2 regions of the Paraburkholderia sp. RAU6.4a genome follow, and region 2 is predicted to be linked to the other one. Evidence: riboswitches for the same ligand, from Rfam matches in the RefSeq annotation. Region 2 holds a riboswitch; the other holds the start of a gene.
What was found. Region 2 has a riboswitch for thiamine pyrophosphate ahead of OKW40_RS14890 (FAD-dependent oxidoreductase). Riboswitches for the same ligand answer to the same signal wherever they lie in the genome.
Positions count from the first base shown of each region.

Region 1: linked by a shared signal. The riboswitch ahead of thiC (phosphomethylpyrimidine synthase ThiC) and the one ahead of OKW40_RS14890 (FAD-dependent oxidoreductase) in region 2 are both predicted to bind thiamine pyrophosphate.

Region 1 covers NZ_JBNDKQ010000002.1:1,160,560-1,170,784, forward strand. The annotation lists gene OKW40_RS10030 (sensor histidine kinase) at 1-1,185, shown strand, start outside; gene OKW40_RS10035 (entericidin A/B family lipoprotein) at 1,404-1,541, shown strand; gene OKW40_RS10040 (EamA family transporter) at 1,745-2,674, opposite strand; gene OKW40_RS10045 (pentapeptide MXKDX repeat protein) at 3,107-3,349, opposite strand; gene OKW40_RS10050 (molybdopterin-dependent oxidoreductase) at 3,442-4,245, opposite strand; gene OKW40_RS10055 (cytochrome b/b6 domain-containing protein) at 4,316-4,960, opposite strand; gene OKW40_RS10060 (DUF1223 domain-containing protein) at 5,009-5,872, opposite strand; gene OKW40_RS10065 (hypothetical protein) at 5,984-6,442, opposite strand; gene OKW40_RS10070 (GreA/GreB family elongation factor) at 7,039-7,440, shown strand; TPP riboswitch at 7,582-7,699, shown strand; gene thiC (phosphomethylpyrimidine synthase ThiC) at 7,788-9,719, shown strand; gene OKW40_RS10080 (glycine zipper 2TM domain-containing protein) at 9,865-10,089, shown strand.
Region 2 covers NZ_JBNDKQ010000002.1:2,181,349-2,191,573, reverse strand. The annotation lists gene OKW40_RS14940 (response regulator) at 1-306, opposite strand, end outside; gene OKW40_RS14935 (hypothetical protein) at 699-890, shown strand; gene OKW40_RS14930 (DUF6726 family protein) at 906-1,103, shown strand; gene OKW40_RS14925 (hypothetical protein) at 1,107-1,820, shown strand; gene OKW40_RS14920 (flagellar basal body L-ring protein FlgH) at 1,952-2,623, shown strand; gene OKW40_RS14915 (response regulator) at 2,718-3,461, opposite strand; gene OKW40_RS14910 (hypothetical protein) at 3,563-4,231, opposite strand; gene OKW40_RS14905 (hypothetical protein) at 4,296-4,769, opposite strand; gene OKW40_RS14900 (SDR family NAD(P)-dependent oxidoreductase) at 4,975-5,778, opposite strand; gene OKW40_RS14895 (ABC transporter ATP-binding protein/permease) at 5,775-7,526, opposite strand; TPP riboswitch at 7,958-8,081, shown strand; gene OKW40_RS14890 (FAD-dependent oxidoreductase) at 8,303-9,439, shown strand; gene thiS (sulfur carrier protein ThiS) at 9,497-9,694, shown strand; gene OKW40_RS14880 (thiazole synthase) at 9,802-10,225, shown strand, end outside.

The sequences.
Region 1 (10,225 bases), 1.0 Mb from region 2:
AGCGCCGCGCGCATCCGCGACACCACCCAGCAGTTGGACCACTTCTATCGCGGCGGCCGCGCGGACAGCGCGGAACTCGCGAGCTTCACGCAGATTCTCGCGCTGATCGACGCGCGCATCGGCGCGGGCGCCGCCGCCATGCAGCACGCCGCGCCGCATCCGCTCGATCTCGGCGCATGCGGGAGCGCGAGCGACATCAACCCGGCGGACGCGTCGTTGATCGACAGTACGCTCGCGCTGCTGCGCGACAACGAGGAGCGCCGCGCTCAGCACGCGCTGGCCGCGAGCCGCGCCGACCAGCGGCTGTCGACGCTGTGCGCGGCGGGTCTGTCGGCGCTGAACATCGTGCTGTTCATCCTGCTGTTTCGCAATCTCGGCATCCAGATCGACCGGCAGGCACGCGCGCAGCGTCAGTTGATCACGCAGCAGGAGGAACTCGACCAGCTCGTCAACGAGCGCACGCGGCAGCTCGAAGCGCTCGGCTGGCATCTGCAGGCGGTCAGCGAAAACGAAAAGACCCAGCTCGCGCGCGAGTTGCACGACGAACTCGGCGCGATTCTGACCGCATGCCGGATGGACGTCGCATGGGCGCGCCGCAAGCTGAAGGACAGCGAGCCGGACATCGCCGACAAGCTGCAGCGCGCACTCGCCAATCTCGACCAGGGCATCGCGTTGAAGCGGCGCATCATCGAGGACATGCGACCGACCGTGCTGGCCAATTTCGGGCTCGTTACCGCGCTGCGCACGCTCGCCGACGAAGCCGCGCAGCGCAACAACTGGACGCTCGAGCTGCACCTGCCCGCCGACGATATCCAGCTCGACGAGCAGACCGAAATCGCGCTGTTTCGGGTCGCACAGGAATCGCTGACGAACGCCGCCAAGTACGCGCGGGCCTCGAAGGTCGGAATCGCATTGCGGGTCGGCGACGGCGAGGTCGCCCTGCATATCGCGGACAACGGCGTCGGCATCATGCCGGCCGACCTGAAGCGCACACATACGCACGGCCTGCTCGGCATGCGTCAGCGCGTGGCCGCGCATGGCGGGCGCTTCGACATCCGCCGTGGCGCGCAAAACGGCACCGACATCGACGTCGTGATGCCGAGCGCGAGCGCCGCGACGCCTTCGGTCGACCAGCCGCTGACGTCGCCGGCCACGCCGCCCACTTCGTCGCAAAGCCCCGTCTGACAGATGCTCGCCGCAGCGCCCCCAAGCCGTTGTAGGAGTGCGCCGACGCAAACACCGGAGCACGCCTACGACAAAATCGCGGCACGGCCGACAGCGCCGCCCCCGCCCTTTTTTTACCATGCAAACAGGCCGGTTCGAAACCGGATCGAGACCTGATCGACTGGCATGGCCCCGGTCGGACGACATCAACCGATGCATTCTCGACAAGGAGAAGTTTCATGACTCGACTGATCGCTTTGCTAGTGCTCGCAGGAACTGCCATGCTTGTCACCGGCTGCAACACGATGGCGGGCGCTGGCGAAGATATTTCGAAGGGCGGCCACGCCATCACGAACGAGGCGGATAAGGCGAAATAAGCCGGCACATGGCAGCAGGATTTGCAAAGCCCGTCGCGGGATGCCGCTGCGGGCTTTTTTTTCGTGAATGATTGCGTGCTGGCTGGCACTCGACGCGACGCGTTTTCAGAACGCGATGAAACGGCACGGCGATCCGCGAGGGCGCGGAGCTGGCGGCAAGGCTTTGACAGCGGGCGCGCGGTTCGACGAGAACCGCGCCGCTATCAGGCGCTGCGCTTCTTCCGGTAATCGAACCAGAAAGACAGGCCGACGCTGATCAGAATCACGATCGTCGCGATTACGGTCGAGCGGGTGACCGGCTCGCCGAGCAGCAGCGCGCCCAGCGCGACCGCGACGACCGGATTCACGTACATGCAGCTGCTCGCGATGATCGGGCTCGTGCGGCGAATCAGATAACCGTAGGCGACGTACGCCGCCATCGTCCCAATCAACATCAGATACAGGAACGCGACGAGAGGCAGAAAATGCAGCTCGAGCATCCGCTCGCCCGACGCCCACGCGACCAGCGTCGACATCGCGCCGCCGAGGCCGATCTGCAGCGAGGTCGACAGAAACAGGTCCGACGGCAGCTTCAGCTGCCCGGCCAGATGCGCGCCGCCGGCCCAGAACAGCGCGCCGCACAGAATCGCGAGACTGCCGCCCGTCGAGCCCGGCGTGCTGTCGCCGTGACTCAGAATCACGATGCCGGCGAGCCCCAGCCCGACCGCGAACCATTCGCCGCGGCCGATCTTGCGTCCGGCGACGACCGCGATCACGGTCGCGAACAGCGGCACGGTCGCGACCATCACGGCCGCGGTGCCGGTGCCGACCGTGCGCATGCCGTAGGCGAGCATGCCGCTCGACAGACCCACCAGCATGGTGCCGACGAGGCCCGCGTTGCGGATTTCGGCGAAGCTCGGCCAGATCGGCTTGCGGCGCGCGGCGAACACGAACAGACCGATGCCGGCGAACAGGTTGCGCAAGCCCGACATCAGCAGCGGCGGGAACGAGCCGAGTGCGACGTGCACGCCGAGGTACGTCGAGCCCCACACCAGATAAACGACGGCAAGCGCGAGCGCGATCCGCCCGTTGCGCGACTGCGGCAGACGCAGCGGCCAGCCGCGCGGAGAAAAAGCTGAACGTTGCAGCGACATGCTTCAGTCCGCCGTCGCCACTCGACCCGCGCGATGCGCTCGATGCCCGCGAGGCGCCGAGCCTGCGTCGATACCTTTCGGGCGGGATGGCGGGCACCGCATCGGCGATGCGGTCGGACGGGCGAGGCTGGCGGACATGTCGGTGGAACGGGAAGACGATGGGCGGCGCCGGAAGCGCCAGAAACGGCGGTGGCGGCCGCGCCGGTCAGAACGACACGATGCAACGCGGCCGCGCTGCGCGGCCGCAAGCTTGGCAAAGCCCCGGCGCGCACCGCATTATGCAGTAAGCGCCGAGAACGCCACGCGAGAGAATCGTAACTTTTGGGTTTCCCGCAACAGAAAAGCCGGGGACGCATCCCCGGCTTGCGGTGTCGGATCCGTTCGATGCGCGGCCGTGCATCGGCAGGATCGCTAAGCGCCCTCGGCGCCGACTCAGTTGCCCATCGCGCCCGACGCCTCGTGTTTCATCGCGTCGCCGCCCTTTTTCATCGAGCCGTGCTTCATCGTGTCCTTTTTCATGCCGTCCTTCGACATGCTGTCTTTGGACATCGAATCTTTCGACATCGCATTCTTCGACATCTCATCGTTCGACATCGCGCCGCTCGCCTGCGCGAAGGCCGCGCCGCCGCTTGCCAGCATCAACAACGCGATCGTGGTAACTGCAATCTTCTTCATGGGATGACTCCTTGGTGGTGGATGAATCGAAGCCGGCGAGAGCCGGCGTGCTTCCGAAGCCGCTGCCGCAAGCGCGCGTGCGCCCGCATGCGTCAGGAGCCTCCGAACCAGTTGTAGCCCTGGTCGACCCAATAGCCGCCGGGATACGTGTTGGTGACGAATATTTCGACGATGTGCTTCGGATTCTTGTAGCCGAGCTTGGTCGGCATGCGCAGCTTCATCGGGTAGCCGTATTTCGCGGGCAGCCGTTCGCCGTCGTAGGAAAACGTCAGCAGCGTTTGCGGATGCAAAGCGGTCGGCATGTCGATGCTTTCGTAGTAGTCGTCCGCACATTTGAAGCCGACGTACTTCGCCGTCGTGTCCGCGCCGACGCGCCGCAGAAAATCGCCGAATGGCGTGCCGCCCCAGCGGCCGATCGCGCTCCAGCCTTCGACGCAGATATGTCGCGTGATCTGCTCGCCATGTGGCAGCGCGTACAGCTCGGGCAGCGTCCACACGCGCTGGCCGGTCACGAGGCCGCTCAGCTTCAATTGATAATCTGAGCCGTCGACGTGCGGCACGTCGTCGATGCCGTAGTACGCGTTGAAGGGAAACGGCCGCGTGATCTGCGCTTCGGTGTAGGTCGGCGCGAGCTGCTTCGGATCGAACAGCGCGGCCTGCGCGCGATCGTTCAGCCGCGACACGGCTGTCAGGAAACGGTTCACGGAAGCGTCGTCGGTCAACGAGCAGCCGGTCAGCATCGACAGGCCGCCGAGCGTCAAGAGCTGCTTGCCGAACAGGCGTCGCGACGGCATCGCCAGTTCGCGCTTCGCATCGAGCAGGATCGATGCGCGGTCGAGCTTGTGGCTCACACGATGTGTGGATGGGTCCGCTGGTTTCTCTATCGGCTTGTTCATGATTCGGTATCCGTTTGGAATTCGCGTTGCGATTTCATGAGCGTGAGCATGCGCATGGGTAGCCGCGGGCTCAACGTCCGCGCAACATCGCGAGCAACGAGCGCGGCACGAGCGCGACCATCGCCAGATGCACGGCGAGAAACGCGGCCAGCAGCGACATCGCGCTGAAGTGCACGATGCGCGCGTTGTCATAGCCGCCCATCAGTTCGCGCAGCAGCGGAAACTGCACCGACTTCCAGATCGCGAGCCCCGATAGCACGAGCACGATCAGATCGGCGATCGCGAACAGGTAGGCGAATTTCTGCACCGCGTTGTAGACGCGCAGATCGCCATGCGAAAGCTTGCCGCGCAACGCGGCGACGAAATCGCGCAGTACCGCGCGCGGCGTCAGCGGCAGGAACTTGCGCACGAAGCGCCCGCTCGCGAGATTCAGCGCGATATACATGAGACCGTTGAACACCAGCAGCCACATCGCCGCGAAGTGCCATTGCAGCGCGCCGCCGAGCCAGCCGCCCAGCGTGATCGCGGTCGGGAAGGTGAACGCCGGGAAGATCGGCGACGCGTCGTAGATGCGCCAGCCCGACAGCATCATCACGATCGCCGCGAGCGCGTTCAGCCAATGCGTGATGCGCAGCCACAGCGGATGAATGACGCCGCGCTTCGGCGCGGCGGGCGCGGCGGGTGCGCTGGGGCGCAAGGCGTGGGGTGTGGACATGGGGCTCTCCTCGAACAGCGGTAGTGAATGCGGCGCGCGCGAGGTCGATCAACGGCACGCGGGAAGGTCGGTCGCTTGTAGCACGTCGCCGCTCGCGTCGCTTTCGACGAACGCGACCACGCCGAAGCGGCCGGCGGCGTTGGCGCTCGGATCGGCTTGCGCATCGACGCTCGCAGCGTGTACATCGATGTCCTGATGAATCCGCGCGTGACCGGAGACGAGCGGCACGGGCCCGAACCAGGCGCGCACGACGCGCTCGTGATGCAGCGTCGCGCCGCGGTTTTCGCCCGCGCCGACCTGCGTCGTCAGCGCGTTCTCGTAGATCGCGAGATAGGCGCTCAACGCACCCGTGGCGGCGGCTGCCGTCGTGCTGAACTGCGCATCGACATCGAACGCGCCGGGCGCACGCGGGCTCAGCGCAAGTGCGACGCTCGCCTGGGCGGGTTCGGCGACGAGCTCGTCGATGCGGCGCTCGAAACTGTCGCGTTGCGACCAGTCGCGCAGCTCGCGGCCCGCGACGAACACTTCCGGCGTATAGACCGTGTGCGCGCCCGCGAGACGCGTCAGCGTTTGCTGACGTTCCGTGAAGCGATGCTGGGAAAAGCGGTCGGTCCAGCCGAGGCTGTTCCAGTAGTCGACGTGCAGCGCGAGCGGCACGATGCCGTGCGCGGCGCCGTCGCTTTTCCATTGACTGAGCCAGCGGTCGGCGGGCGGGCAGCTATCGCAGCCCTCGCTGCTGTACAGCTCGACGAGCGCGACGCGGTGCGCGGGGCTGTGCGTGGCGCATAGGGGCCCGGCCGCGTCGGCCGCACTGATGCCAGAACCGCTCAGCAGAAAAAGCGCGAGGCCGAGGGCGGGCGTCGAAAAAGTCGTAAAGCGCTGAAGTATCGAGCGATTGTGCGCGGTCGACATGACGTGCTCCGATCGTAATCTGCACGTTTGTCGAGCCGCGCGGCCGGTTATGACAAGCCTCTTTTAATTTTTTTCCGGCGCGGGATGAGCCAGCCAAAGCTCGCCCGCGACTCAGTCGTAACTGACCACCACCGTCACGCGCGTGTCCATATCGGTGCGCTTCGCGTTCAGCGACAGCACGCCGCCCGCGCGATCGACCGCGTAGTGGCCGTCGCGGGCCGTCGCGACACGCCCGGTGCCATCGACGAACCGCGCCGCCACCAGATCGCGCGACTGCGTGCCGCCGTTCACTTCGAGCGCGACATCGGCCCCGCTGACGACGCCCGGCGGCGCGCTGAACGTCACCGTGCGCGAGAAGCGCTGACCCGCCACGCTCGCGCTACCGACGGCGACGCCAGGGGGCGCCGTATCCACGCTGATCTGCATCGGCGGTGCAACGATCATCCCCACGAACCGGATCACGCCGCCCGTCACCGTCGATGCCGCCGGCGCCGCCAGCGGCGCGGCAAGCAATGCCACCCCCGCGACTGTGCGACCGAACGTTCGCCACCGCCTGCTTTCCGCTTTCATGTGCACCTCTTTGTCAATCGGCGCGAGTCGCCTCGCGCCATTCACGCGCCATCCCGCGAATCGCTTCGCCGGAGTGCGGCCTTCGCTGCACTTTGTTTAACGGCAATCCTCTGACTGGCTTGAACGCAATGCGGACCACACCGCTTTCTTCTCGCACCGCACAAAAACGGTCAATCGACGGGCGCGGCATCGCAAACGGAGCTGCGTGAGACAGCGTGCTAACATCAAACTTTCGTCTCGCTGCTGCCGCGCGGCCTCACGCTCTGTCGCCCGGCACCTCTCGATCGCTGTTCCCCAACACCTGGTCGTTTTGCCCGTGACTTCTCTGCGTCGTCCGACTTTCCGTGCTCTCGCCCGCTTGCGCCCATGCCGCGCAGGCGAGTGCGCGCGCGCGGGCGTCGCGTCGCACGGCCCCGGCGAGACGTCCCGAACGGTCCCGCTTCACGCCGCCCGGCGCCCTCGCTGACGCAGCCCGCCAATACCCAGGGCCGCGTCGCCGGGCACCGGGCTCTCTCCCATTCGTCCACTCATCCGCCGACCACCCCATGGGTCGTTGCACGCGGCCATCCATGACCGCCTTATCCGGAGTCCTGATGATGAAGAAGATCAAAACCTGCTACCTGACCGAACTCGACGTGATGCGCCTCGAGAAATACGCGGCCACCGACGCCAAGTTGCAGCACATGCTCGACGATGTGCTCGAACGCGCGGTAATCGTCGACTCGCACGACATCCCCGCCGACGTCGTCACGATGAACTCGCAAGCGACGCTGATCGACGCAGCGAGCGGCGAACAGATGACGTGGACCGTCGTCTATCCGCCCAACGCCGATTTCGCGCAAGGGCGCCTGAACGTGTTCTCGCCGGCAGGCCTCGCGCTGCTCGGCGCGCGCCGCGGCGAGAGCATCCGCTTCACGCCACCCAGCGGCGATCAGAAAGTGCTCAAGCTCGACAAAATCCTGTATCAGCCTGAAGCCGCCGACGATTTTTCACTGTAAGGCGGCCGTTCCCTCGCTGTAAGTTGCCCTGTCTGATGCGGTCTCGAATCAAGCATAGGAGATGTCTGGTTTCATCCGGACCAGTTTTTTGAGTCATTCAGACAGGTTGCCAAACCGCGGGCGGCCGGTGTATCGTGTGCGCTGCTAACGCGGGGGTCCTGCGTAGCGCGGAGCTGGAGGTCCGTGTTGCGTGGGTGAGAAATACCCTTTGAACCTGATCTGGATAATGCCAGCGCAGGGAAGCGTACGGATTTCGCTCCAGCCTCAAGGGCCTCATCTCTCCGCGATTTCCGACTACTTCCATCTCGGTCTCCTGCTTAGCCGCCCCACTTTGTACGGAGACTTACATGAACGCCAACCCGAAGTTTATTTCCGCCGAAGCCCACGTGGACGAGGCCGCCGTCGCGCCGTTGCCGAATTCGCGCAAGGTCTACGTGACCGGCTCGCGCCCCGACATCCGCGTGCCGATGCGCGAAATCTCGCAGGCCGACACGCCCGACAGCTTCGGCGGCGAAAAGAATCCGGCGATCTACGTGTACGACACGTCGGGCCCCTACTCCGACCCGGACGCGGAGATCGACATCCGCGCGGGTCTGCCCGCACTGCGCGAGGCGTGGATCGAGGAGCGCGGCGACACCGAGCCGCTGACCGGTCTGTCGAGCAGCTTCAGCCGCGAGCGCGCCGCCGATCCGGCCACCGCGCAGCTGCGTTTTCCGGGACTGCATCGTACGCCGCGCCGCGCGATCGCCGGCAGGAACGTGACGCAGATGCACTACGCGAAGCAAGGCCTCATCACGCCGGAAATGGAATACATCGCGATTCGCGAAAACCAGCGCCGTGCCGAGTACCTCGAGACCCTGAAGACGAGCGGCCCGAACGGCGCGAAGCTCGCCGCGATGATGGGCCGTCAGCACCCCGGCCAGGCATTCGGCGCGAGCGCGTTCGGTCCGAACGGCCTCACCGAAATCACCGCGGAGTTCGTGCGCGAGGAAATCGCGCGCGGCCGGGCGATCATCCCGAACAACATCAATCACCCGGAAAGCGAGCCGATGATCATCGGCCGCAACTTCCTCGTGAAGGTCAATGCGAACATCGGCAACTCGGCGGTGACATCGTCGATCGGCGAGGAAGTCGACAAGATGACGTGGGCGATCCGCTGGGGCGGCGACACGGTGATGGATCTGTCGACCGGCAAGCACATTCATGAAACACGCGAATGGATCATCCGCAACAGCCCGGTGCCGATCGGCACGGTGCCGATCTATCAGGCGCTCGAAAAGGTCAACGGCAAGGCTGAAGACCTCACCTGGGAAATCTTCCGCGACACGCTGATCGAGCAGGCCGAGCAAGGCGTCGACTACTTCACGATCCACGCGGGCGTGCGTCTGCAATATGTGCCGCTCACGGCGAACCGGATGACCGGCATCGTGTCGCGCGGCGGCTCGATCATGGCGAAGTGGTGTCTCGCGCATCACAAGGAAAGCTTCCTGTACGAGCATTTCGAAGAGATCTGCGAAATCATGAAGGCCTACGACGTGGCCTTCTCGCTCGGCGACGGCCTGCGTCCCGGCTCGATCTACGACGCGAACGACGAAGCGCAACTGGGCGAGCTGAAGACGCTCGGCGAACTCACGCAGATCGCGTGGAAGCACGACGTGCAGGTGATGATCGAAGGTCCGGGCCATGTGCCGATGCAGCTGATCAAGGAAAACATGGACCTGCAGCTCGACTGGTGCGACGAGGCGCCGTTCTACACGCTCGGGCCGCTGACCACCGACATCGCGCCGGGCTACGACCACATCACGTCGGGCATTGGCGCCGCGATGATCGGCTGGTTCGGCACCGCGATGCTGTGCTACGTGACGCCGAAGGAACACCTCGGTCTGCCGAACAAGGACGACGTGAAGACCGGCATCATCACGTACAAGCTCGCCGCGCATGCCGCCGATCTCGCGAAGGGTCATCCGGGCGCGCAGGTGCGCGACAACGCGCTGTCGAAGGCGCGCTTCGAATTCCGCTGGGAAGACCAGTTCAATCTCGGTCTCGACCCGGACAAGGCGCGCGAATTCCACGACGAAACGCTGCCGAAGGATTCGGCCAAGGTCGCGCATTTCTGCTCGATGTGCGGCCCGCACTTCTGCTCGATGAAGATCACCCAGGACGTACGCGAGTTCGCCGCGCAACAAGGCGTCACCGACGACGAAGCGCTGAAGAAAGGCATGGAAGTAAAGTCGATCGAGTTCATGAAGCAAGGTGCGGAGATTTATCAACGGCAATGAGCGGGTTGCGCGATTCGCGCTAACCAGCACGGCAGTATCGAAGCCCGCCGGCATGGCGGGCTTTTTTATTCCACCGCATCGAGCAGGCACGTTGCGTGCTGAGAGAAGGAAACATCTGTTTCCAACAACGAGCGGAGTCAGCATCATGAAATCGATCCGTCATCCCGGTACTCGTCTTGGTACGGTCGCAGCCGCCCTTTCACTTGTCGCGGGTCTCGCGGCATGCGGCGACATGTCTCCACGTACACGCGACACCGCGATCGGCGCGGGTGTCGGCGGCGCCGCTGGCGCGGCGATCGGCGGCAATGGCTGGTCGACGCTGGGCGGCGCGGCGGTAGGCGGCGTCATCGGTAACCAGGTCGGCAAGTGAGCGGCAAGTGAGCGTTGCGTCCGATGACGCGTCTAACGATTCATACAGGACAGCAAACGATTTTTTTCGGACCACGGTCCGGACTGCCGAGGGCGGCGGATGCAGTGCGCCCTCGTCCCGACAGCGCGCGTGGAAA
Region 2 (10,225 bases):
GGTCAGATAGTCGTCCGCGCCGAGCGACAGGCCGACGATGCGGTCGGCCACCGTGCCGCGCGCGGTCACGAAGATCACCGGGATGTCGTCGCCGGCGGCGCGCAACGCGGTGAGCGCGCGCAGGCCGTCGGTGTTCGGCATCATGATGTCGAGCACGACGACCGACGGCCGCTCACGCTCGAGACGACGCTGCAAATGGGTGCCGTCATGCAGCACGGACGCATCGAAGCCGTTCGACTGCAGAAACTTGCAAAGCAGATCGCGTACGACCGGATCGTCGTCGACGATAAGGACCTGTGGATTCATGGCGAAATTCTAGACTGGCCCGCCCGACGCGCGACCGGGCATTTCCTTACCAACGCTTACTGTGCGCCGCTCGGTGCTGGCGGGCTCGCGCCGGGGCGGATCAGCGAAGGTGCAGCGCTTACTTTAGCACTGCCTGATCCGGCTCTGCGCGACGACAGGCACGCGATGACAACAGTTGGCAAGCACTCGAAAGCCCTCGCAAGCCCACGGAACGGATCGTAACAACCGCGCGAAAGCGTGCTTTGCTTCGCCCATCGTCGGCACCCGCGCGGCGCGATGATTGGTTCCGCAGCAAGTCGCGCCGCACGCCGAACGAGGCCCGCTGCCTCGGACGACGGCGCGCGGCGTTCAACCGACACCGGTGCGCAATGCGCACCTTCGCGAGGTCCATCATGACGATCCACAATACGCTCAGTTCCACGCCTTTCTCCTCGCTGGCGAATAAGCCGGCCACGGAGAAATCCGCCAGTTCAAACTCCACGGGCGCAGCGGCGAAATCGCAGCAGAGCGCCGGGCTCGGGAAGCCTGCACTGCCTGCGCCGGGCACGGGGCTCATCGGCCATCTGCTCAACACGACTGCGTGAATCGGCGAGGTCCGCGTGCCGTTATCCAGAACTACTGAGCAGCGGCGGCGCGCCGTGGCGTGGCTCGTTGCCGGCGCGCTGCTGTTGCCGCTCGGCGGCTGCGGCGCCGCGGCGCTGCCGTGCCGGGTCACGGCGGCGACCCTGAAAGTGCTGCCGGTCGTCGGCCATGCGGCGGCGACGCCTTTCGACATGTGCGCTTCCGCGATCGATTGAATCATGACGCTCACCCGGATGGTTGGTGCACTGATGCTGCTCGGCGGCGTGCTGTCGTGCGCCGCGCATGCACAGCTCGTCGCGCGCAGTGCGAAGGCGGCCAGCGCGGCATCGAATAGCGTCGTCACCGACACGCGGCGGCGCTCGCCGGACGCGCCGTTTTCGTTTCGCGGCGTCGCGCTCGGCATCACGATCGACGAATTCCGTGCGGGCTCGACCGTGCGCGCGACGCCGGTCGGCAGCGTGCCGATCTGCGAGACGGACGTGCAGGCCGGAGCGCTCGGCATGCGGCTGAAGTCGCACGATAGCCTGAGCGTCGCATGCCGCTGGGCGCATCGCGATGATGAACGCTGGGCGGTGTCGCAGGCCGTGGTCGATGGTGCGCCGGCGCTCGAACACGTGATGCGCTTCGCGCGCATCGACGGGCAGGGCGCGCTGCGTCTCTACGAGATGTCGTTCGTGATCGACGAGCTGACCGCGGAGGATCTGCGCGACGCGCTCGAGGATCGTTACGGGCCACCGCGTCTCGCGACCCGCAACGCGGCGGCGCCGGGCGCGATGCCGATGTACGTATGGGAGAACGCGGTGAGTTCGATCACGCTGTGCTTTCTGCCCGGCAGCCGCAACGGCACGCTCACGTATCTGCTGAAGGGCTCGGATGCGTGGATGAAAGCGGTCGTGCGGCAGTGGCAGGCGAGCGGCGCCGACGCGGGCTGACGCGGGCTGACGCGGGCTGACGTTTGCCAGGCAACCCTGATTACCGGTGCGATCCCAACGCCGAAACCGGGCGGTGTCCGGATAGGCCGCCTCACTTCGACTCCTTTCATCCTTTCCGCCACGGAGCCAGCATGACCGCGCTACGTCTCACCCTCGTGCTCGGCGCCGCGAGCTGTCTCGCGGCCTGTTCGAGCGCGCAGACCAGGTCGATCGTCGAAACGCCGATGGCGCCGCCGCTCGCGTCCGCGCCGTTGAACGTCAACACGCAAGGCGCGATCTATCAGGCCGGCGCGCCGCTGCTGCTGTATGAGACGCCGCGCGCGCAGCACGTCGGCGACGTGCTGACGATCCGGCTGTCGGAATCGTATAGCGGCAACAACAGCGCGAGCGCGTCGGCGAACCGCACGAGCAGCATCACCGCGACTGCCGCGGATCAATCGACGAATGCCGCCGCGCGACTCGCCAAACTATTCAACATCGGCTCTGCCAGCACCGACTACAAAGGGCAGGGCAATCTGAGCGACATTAGCGACATGACGGGCACGCTAGCCGTGACCGTGATCGGCACGGTGTCGGGCGGCAATCTCGTCGTATCAGGCGAGAAGGTGATCGCGATGAGCGGGACCCGCGACCGTCTTCGACTCTCGGGCATCGTCAATCCCAAGGACATCGAAGCAGGCAATTACGTCGCGTCGAGCAAGGTCGCGAACGCGCGCATCGAGCAGGCGGGCCTCGGCATGATCAACGATGCGACGACGATGGGCTGGCTGCAGAGGATGTTTCTGAGTGTGCTGACGTTTTGACCGTCAGCCGGGTCAGCGCGGTGCGCGCGACACCGCGCTGCGCGTTACGTGCGACGCGTGGGCCGCATCAACCGGCTTCGACCATCCGGCGCCGCTAACCGAGCGGCGGCGCAAGCCCGCGTTCGGCCGCGCCGATCTCGCCGTCCGGCACGAACACGTAGCCGTGTCCCCACACCGTCTGCACGTAGCGCGGTTCCGACGGGTCCACTTCGATCAATCGACGCAAGCGCCAGATCGATACGTCGAGACTGCGATTGCGATGCGCTTCGCTATTGCCGTGCAGTTTTTCGAGCAGCTGCGCACGCGTGAGCACGGTCATCGCGTGCGTGACGAACACCTTCAGCATCGCGAATTCGCTCGAACGCAGCGTGATGCGTTCGCCGTCGCGGCGCAGTTCGCGCGCGGGGAAGTTCACTTCGAAGCGGCCGAAATGATAGGGCGCGCGCTGTTCGGGCGCGCCCGGCGCGATCGAGCCGCGACGCCGCAGCACGGTGCGAATCCGCGCGACGAGTTCGCTCGGTTCGAAAGGCTTGCCGAGATAATCGTCGGCGCCGAGTTCGAGGCCGATCACGCGATCGATCGGATCGGCGCGCGCGGTCAGCAGGATCACGGGAATGTCGTCGCCGGCGACACGCAAGGCGCGCAGCGCGCTGATGCCGTCGAGCTCCGGCATCATGATGTCGAGCACGACGAGCGCGGGACGCTCCTGCTGCAATCTGCGCTGCAACGCCAAGCCATTTTCCAGCATGGCGACCTTGAAGCCGCGGCCGTGCAGATATTCGCAGACGAGCTCGCGTACGACGGGATCGTCATCGACGATCAGGATGGTCTGGTTCATTCAGGTCATCTTAGTGATGCGCACGGGCCGCGCAAAGCGTATACCGCTTTCCAATCCTTTCCCGTGTAAGGCGCTGCAAGCGAAAGCAAAGCCGCGAGCACTCAGTGGGGCGGCGGGAAGGCCTGCGAGGTTTGCAGGGTCTGCTGTTGCTGCGCTTGACGCGGGAAATCGGTCCGATCGACCACCATCCGCTCGATCAGCCCGCCGAGCTTGACCGAGGCCGACGAAAAACGGTCGGTGTTCAGGCCGCCGGTCTGATAGCGCGCGGTGACCAGAATGCGGCCGCTCTGGATCAGCGTCAGATCGATGATCGACAGGTACTGGATCGATTCGTCGCTGAACGAGCGGCGGCCATAGTCGATCGCGGCGTCGTAGACGAGCCGCGCTTCGCAGCCGGCCGGCGAGGTGCCCGGATTGTAGACGTCCGAACGAATACCGCGCCGCTCGAGCGCGAGCTGCAGCGCCGGCACGAAATCGCCGACCGACACCGTCGGGTTCACTTCGATGCAGAGGTGCCGCAAATCCGCGGGCCGCCCGTTGACGAAGGTCGGCGACGAGTAGTTCGACGCGATCGCGTAGCCGGCCTGGATGACCGAGCCGGTGGCGTCGGCGGCCTGGATCAGCGTCCAGGCGCAGCCGTCGAGCGCGAGCGTCAGCGTCGCGGCGAAGGCGGCGAGGGCGCAACGACGCCGGCATATCAGCGAGGCGACCAGACCCAGGCGCGAATGCCTGGTTGCCGCTGGCGCGCGCACGGTCGGCGACGAGGTCATGAGGCAGCGCCCGATCCCGGTCACGAAATGCGATGGAGCATCAAAAGCAGCGACGGCCGCGCGCTCAGCGCGTCACGCGCAGTCGCAGTTCGTTCTGACCTTGCACGCTCGCGGTGACGTTCACGCGACGGGCGTCGGTGGTCACGACGAAATGCTGGCGCACGGGTGTGTTGACGTCGTGCACGACGCGCGGAAAGCAGGCGGCGATGTCGGCGCCGAGTTCTTCAAGCGGATCGTTGATGACGCCGTCGGCTTGCCAGTGCGCGCGCCAGTGGCAGTCGTACGCGTGCGGGCTGGCGCGGCAATCGTCCGTATTGGAGACGCCCGGCAGTTGCGCGGCGGTCTCGTTTGGCAGTCGCCGGAAATCGCTCGCATCGACGATGTGCGTGAGCGCCGCGCAGATATCGGCGGGTTGGTTCGGCTCGGTCGTTTGCGCGGCATCGACGGCGTTCGTGAGCAGCAGCGCCGCGCCGCAGGCGAGCGCGATGCGCGGGAGCAAAGACAGGAGCAAAGGTGAAACACGGCGAGCGAATGACATGGGCGAGGAGTCCGAAGAGCGGTTGCGATGAAAGACGTGACTGACATCAACGACGGCCGGCGCATGGCGCGGCCCGTACGACTATCGTCGCTGCTCGCCGGCATTTTCAAAGCGCGGAACAGCTTGCGCGCTCCGCAAATGCTTTCGAACTCTTCTCGTGTCTTTCCGGATGTTGCGCCCGGAGGTGCCGGCGTGCAGGCGCGGCTTAACCGAGCGTCAAGCCGCCATCGATGTGAATCACCTGGCCGGTGATGTGGCGTGCCGCGTCGGACAGCAGGAATGCGATCAGCGCGGCGACGTCGTCCGGTTCGGCAACATGACCGAGCGGCGTGGCTTCGGCGGCGTGCGCCCACACGGCCGCGTTGTCGGCGCTTGGGCCGCGATCCTTGCGCGTGTAGCCCGGCGCCACGCAATTGACGGTCACGCCGAGCGGCGCGAGCTCCGCGGCCGCCGTTTTCGCAAGCGCTTCGAGTGCCGCTTTCGCGGCCGCCGTCGCGGCGAATGGCGCATCCGCGCGATAGCGATGCGCGACGAACGAACTCAAGGCGACCACGCGACCGCGCTTCGATGTTTCGAGCGCGGGCATCGCGCGCCGCACGAGCGCGGCGAAGGCGGCTGGCATCGCGGCGAAGGCGGCGCCGAAGGTGTCGGGATCGAGCGCGGCCAGCGTTTGGCGCTGCGCATGGCCGGCGTTCGCGACCAGTTGATCGAGTGCGCCGAAGCTCGCGAGCGTCTGATGGATCACGTGCTCCGCCGCGCCGCGCTCGGCGAGGTCGCCGAACACGGTCGCGCAGCGTGCGCCGCTTGCCGTGCAGTCGGCGGCAACCTGCACGAGCCGTCGACGGGAGGCGTCGTCTGCGCCGCGCGCGTGCAGCATCAACGACGTATGCGGCGCCGCGAGGCGCCGTGCGAGCGCCGCGCCGATGCCGGAACCGGCGCCGGTGATCAGCACGACGCGTGCGGCGGTGCCGTGCGCTTCGCTGACGTGAGCGCCGCTCGCGTCGCTCACGCCGCTACCGCTTCGACAGAACGCTCGACGTCGAGCGTTTCGTCATGGAACGCTGCGAGCGATTCGCGATGCGCGACGCTGACGATCGCAGCCTTCGGCAACCGCTCGGTGAACAGCCGATAGAGCCGCGCCTCGTTTTCCGCGTCGAGCGCGCTGGTCGCTTCGTCGAGGAACAGGTAGTCCGGCTTGTGCAGCAGCACGCGCGCGGCGGCGAAGCGCTGCTGCTCACCCGGCGACAGCACGCGAGTCCAGTGCGCCGTTTCCTGCAGACGGTCCGCGTATTCCGACAGATGGCAGGTGATGAGCGCGTCGCGGCATTCGTCGTCGCCATAGGTGTCCGCCGCCGACGGATACGCGAGCGCCGCCTTCAGCGTGCCGATCGGCATGTAGCTGATCTGCGGGATGAACATCATGCGCGCGTTGACCGGTGCGTCGATCGAGCCGTCGCCGAACGGCCACAGGCCCGCGAGCGCGCGCATCAGCGTGCTCTTGCCGGCGCCCGACGGACCGCGCACGAGCCAGCGCGAGCCCGGCCGGATCGCGATATCGCGGATGCGCGACAGTGGGTTGCCATTGGGCAGCGCGAGCTGGAGGCTGTCGGTGGTAAGCGTGTTGCTGTCGACGAAATGCAGATTGATGCCGCCATGTTCCGTGGCCGGCGACACCGATTCCTTCAGACGCGGCGAATGCACGACGCGCTTGAATTCGCGCAACCGGTTCACGGTCGCGCGCCATTCGACGAGGCTCGTATAACTGTTGATGAACCATGAGAACGAATCGCTGACCGTGCCGAACGCGCTCGAAATCTGCATCAGCACGCCGAACGTGAACGCGCCCGCGAAGTAGCGCGGCGAGGCGACGACGATCGGGAAAATGATCGCGATCTGGCCGTAGAAGCTCAGCACGAAGGTGAGGCGCTTCGTGTACTTCATCACCTGCCACCAGTTGTCGCGGATGCGGCCGAACAGCGTGCGCGCGTTCGTCTTCTCGGTTTCCATGCCGTTGTAGAACGCGATCTGCTCGGCGTTCTCACGCAGCCGGATCAAGCCGAAACGGAAATCGGCCTCGACTTTCTGTGCCTGGTAGTTGATCGACACGAGCGGATGGCCGACCTTCTGCGTGACGAGCGAGCCGCCCACCGCATACAGCGCCGCGGCCCACACCATATAGCCGGGGATCTGCAGCGGCATGCCGCCGAGCGAGATGCTCAACGCGCCCGCGAGCGACCACAGGATCGTGATGAACGACACGAGCGTGACGACGGTCGACAGCAGATCGAGCGTTAGCGACAGCGTGGTGGTCGCGAACGACTGCAGGTCGTCGCTGATCCGCTGGTCGGGGTTGTCGGCGAGACGGTCGCGCTCGATGCGGTAGAACGCGCTGTCGTCGAGCCACTCGTTCAGGTAGCGGGTGGTCAGCCACTGGCGCCAGCGGAAGCCGAGCATCTGGCGCAGATAGCGTCCATACACGGCGAGGATGATGAAACCGAACGCGAGTCCGGTAAAGATCATCAGCAGGTGCGGGAAGTCGTGGACGTTCTTCGCCTGCAGCGCGTTGTAGAAGTCCCTGCTCCAGCTATTCAGGCGCACGTTGATCCAGACGACGAGCAGGTTCATCACGATGATCGTGACGAGCAGCCCCCACGCGATGCCTCGTTCCTCGGAAACCCAGTAGGGCTTGATCAGGGTCCACGCGGAGACCTTTTCGTCGGGCGGCAGCGCGGGGCTGGCGGAAGTATGTGGTGTCATGAGCATCCTGATGAAGTGCTGACCCGAAGTGCCATTCCGGCGTACGGGTCCAATCTGGTTGACCCATGTCGGGCGATCCCGCGAACAGCAGGCGCCTTTGCGAGGGCGTGGCTGCCGCGGGTCTGCGATACCTGGCCGGGCATCGCGCCATCACGCTCGATGAACGCGAGTCCGGACGGGCGCCCGATTCTGGCGTGACGCCCTTAAGCGAAAATTAATTTTCGGGGCCGGCATCCGCTGCGGTGCCGCCGCCACGCATGCGGCCACGAGCGCCGCGCGCGCCGCGTTTTTGCAGCACCGGTCACGGCATTGTGCCAGAGCGCCGGGCCGCTTCGCACCGGCATCTCGATAGACGGTGCCAGATCAAAATTGGGGTGGCCACCATGGAGCGCTGGTTTGCGGGCGCCGCGCCTTTTATGGTCTAATGACCTGCGACGAAACAGGGGTGCTTCGCCCACAGGCGGCATGACTTTCATGCCGGGGCGGCGAGGCTGAGAGAGACCCTTTGCACCCGATCCGGGTAATACCGGCGCGGGAAGTTTCCGGAAGCAACCGTCTTCCATTCCCCGCCGGGCGGCGAGCGCAGCTCACATGTGCACGTCGTGACCGGCCGGCTTCACCCGCCGGTTTCGTCCTGGGTACGTGCGTTTTTGGCCGTACGGAAAGGACTCGATGACCGCCTATTCTTCAGACATGCATTTTTCCCTTCGTCACGCCGCCTCGGGCGAGCCGTGCCGTCTTGGTTTTGCCCGCCGCAGTCGAACGGAGCGCGCGCGATGAACCGTCCCGCCCGACCCGATTTCGCCGTGCTCGGCGGCGGCCTGTGCGGCCGCCTGGTCGCGTGGCGCCTCGCTGGCGACGGGCATCGCGTGGCGCTCTACGAGCGCGGCGATGCCACCGGTTCGCAGGCTGCCGCGTGGGTCGCCGCCGCGATGCTCGCGCCGCTGGCAGAGGCCGCGAGCGCCGAGCTGCTGATCACGCGGCTTGGCGCGAGTTCGCTCGAAAGCTGGCCACGCGTGCTTGCCGAACTGCCGGAGCCGGTGTTTTTCCAGCGCAACGGCACGCTCGTCGTCTGGCATCACGCGGATCGCACCGAGGCGCCGCTATTCGAGCGGCGCGTGCGTGCGAACGCGCCGGCCGAGTTGCTCGACGGCGGCTTCGTCGCGTTGGCGGGCGCGCAGCTCGGCGCCGCCGAACCCGCGTTGGCCGGCCGCTTCAGCCAAGGCTGGCTGCTGCCGCGAGAAGGCCAGCTCGACAACCGCCAGGTGCTGTCCGCGCTCGCGGCCGGGCTTGCCGAGCGCGGCGTCGACACGCACTGGAACACGCCGATCGACGACGCGTCGCTGCCCGAGGCCGGCATCACCATCGATTGCCGCGGGCTCGGCGCGAAGCCGGTGCTGCCGACGCTGCGCGGCATCCGCGGCGAAGTTGCGCGCGTGCATGCGCCTCACCTGCAGCTGACGCGCCCGGTGCGGCTACTGCATCCGCGTTACCCGCTGTATATCGCGCCGAAGCAGAACGGCCTCTACGTGATCGGCGCGACCGAGGTGGAGGGCGAGGACATGTCGCCCGTCAGCGTGCGTTCGGCGCTCGAGTTGCTGAGCGCGGCGTTTTCGGTGCACCCGGGCTTCGGCGAGGCGCGCATTCTCGAGCTGAATTCGCAGTGCCGGCCGACCTTGCCCGATCATCGCCCCGCGCTGCTGTGGGACGGCGCGCGCACGCTGCGCGTGAACGGCCTGTACCGGCACGGCTACATGATCGCGCCCGAAGTCGCCGACGAAGCCGTGCGCTTCGCGAGCGCGCTGCTCGACGGCCGCGTCGGTGATGCCGACGCATTCGCCGGCTGGCGGCGCGACTCACGCTGGAGCGAGCTGTTCCAGCAGCATTTCGCGCGCGAGCCGGCCCGAGCGTAGCGGCCAACGTGCCGCGCGATGCCGCTTGCGCCATCGATTGAACCGTATTCGAACACCATGGACATTCACATCAATCAGAAGCCGTTGTCGCTGCCCGAGGGCGCGACTGTCGCCGATGCGCTCGCCGCCTTTGGCGCGCGTCCGCCGTTCGCGGTCGCGCTCAACGGCGATTTCGTCGCGCGTGCGCAGCATGCGGCGCGCGCGTTGCAAACGGGCGACCGGCTCGACGTCGTGCAGCCGGTCGCGGGCGGCTGAGCGCGACCGCGCCAGCCTCTCGCTTACCGAACGCAACAACCGTCGCCGAAAACCCATTGCCGCAACGCGGTCGGTTCTAGCCGCGAGGGCAAACCAGGATGATGCAAATGACTTCTCACGAGACCGCCGACGCGCTGACGCTATACGGTCAAACTTTTGCAAGCCGCGTGCTGCTCGGCACATCGCGCTATCCGTCGCTGCAATCGCTGTCCGATTCGATCGATGCCGCGCGCCCCGGCATGGTGACGGTCGCGCTGCGCCGTCAGATGAACGAGGGCCACGCCGAAGCCGGCTTCTTCGATCTGCTCAAGCGCCATGGCGTGCCGCTCTTGCCGAACACGGCGGGTTGCCTGAGCGTCGGTGAAGCGGTGACGACCGCGCACATGGCGCGCGAAATCTTCGAGACCGAGTGGATCAAGCTCGAACTGATCGGCGACGACTACACACTGCAGCCCGACCCGGTCGGCCTGATCGAAGCCGCCGCGCGGCTCGTCAAGGATGGCTTCAAGGTGCTGCCGTACTGCACCGAAG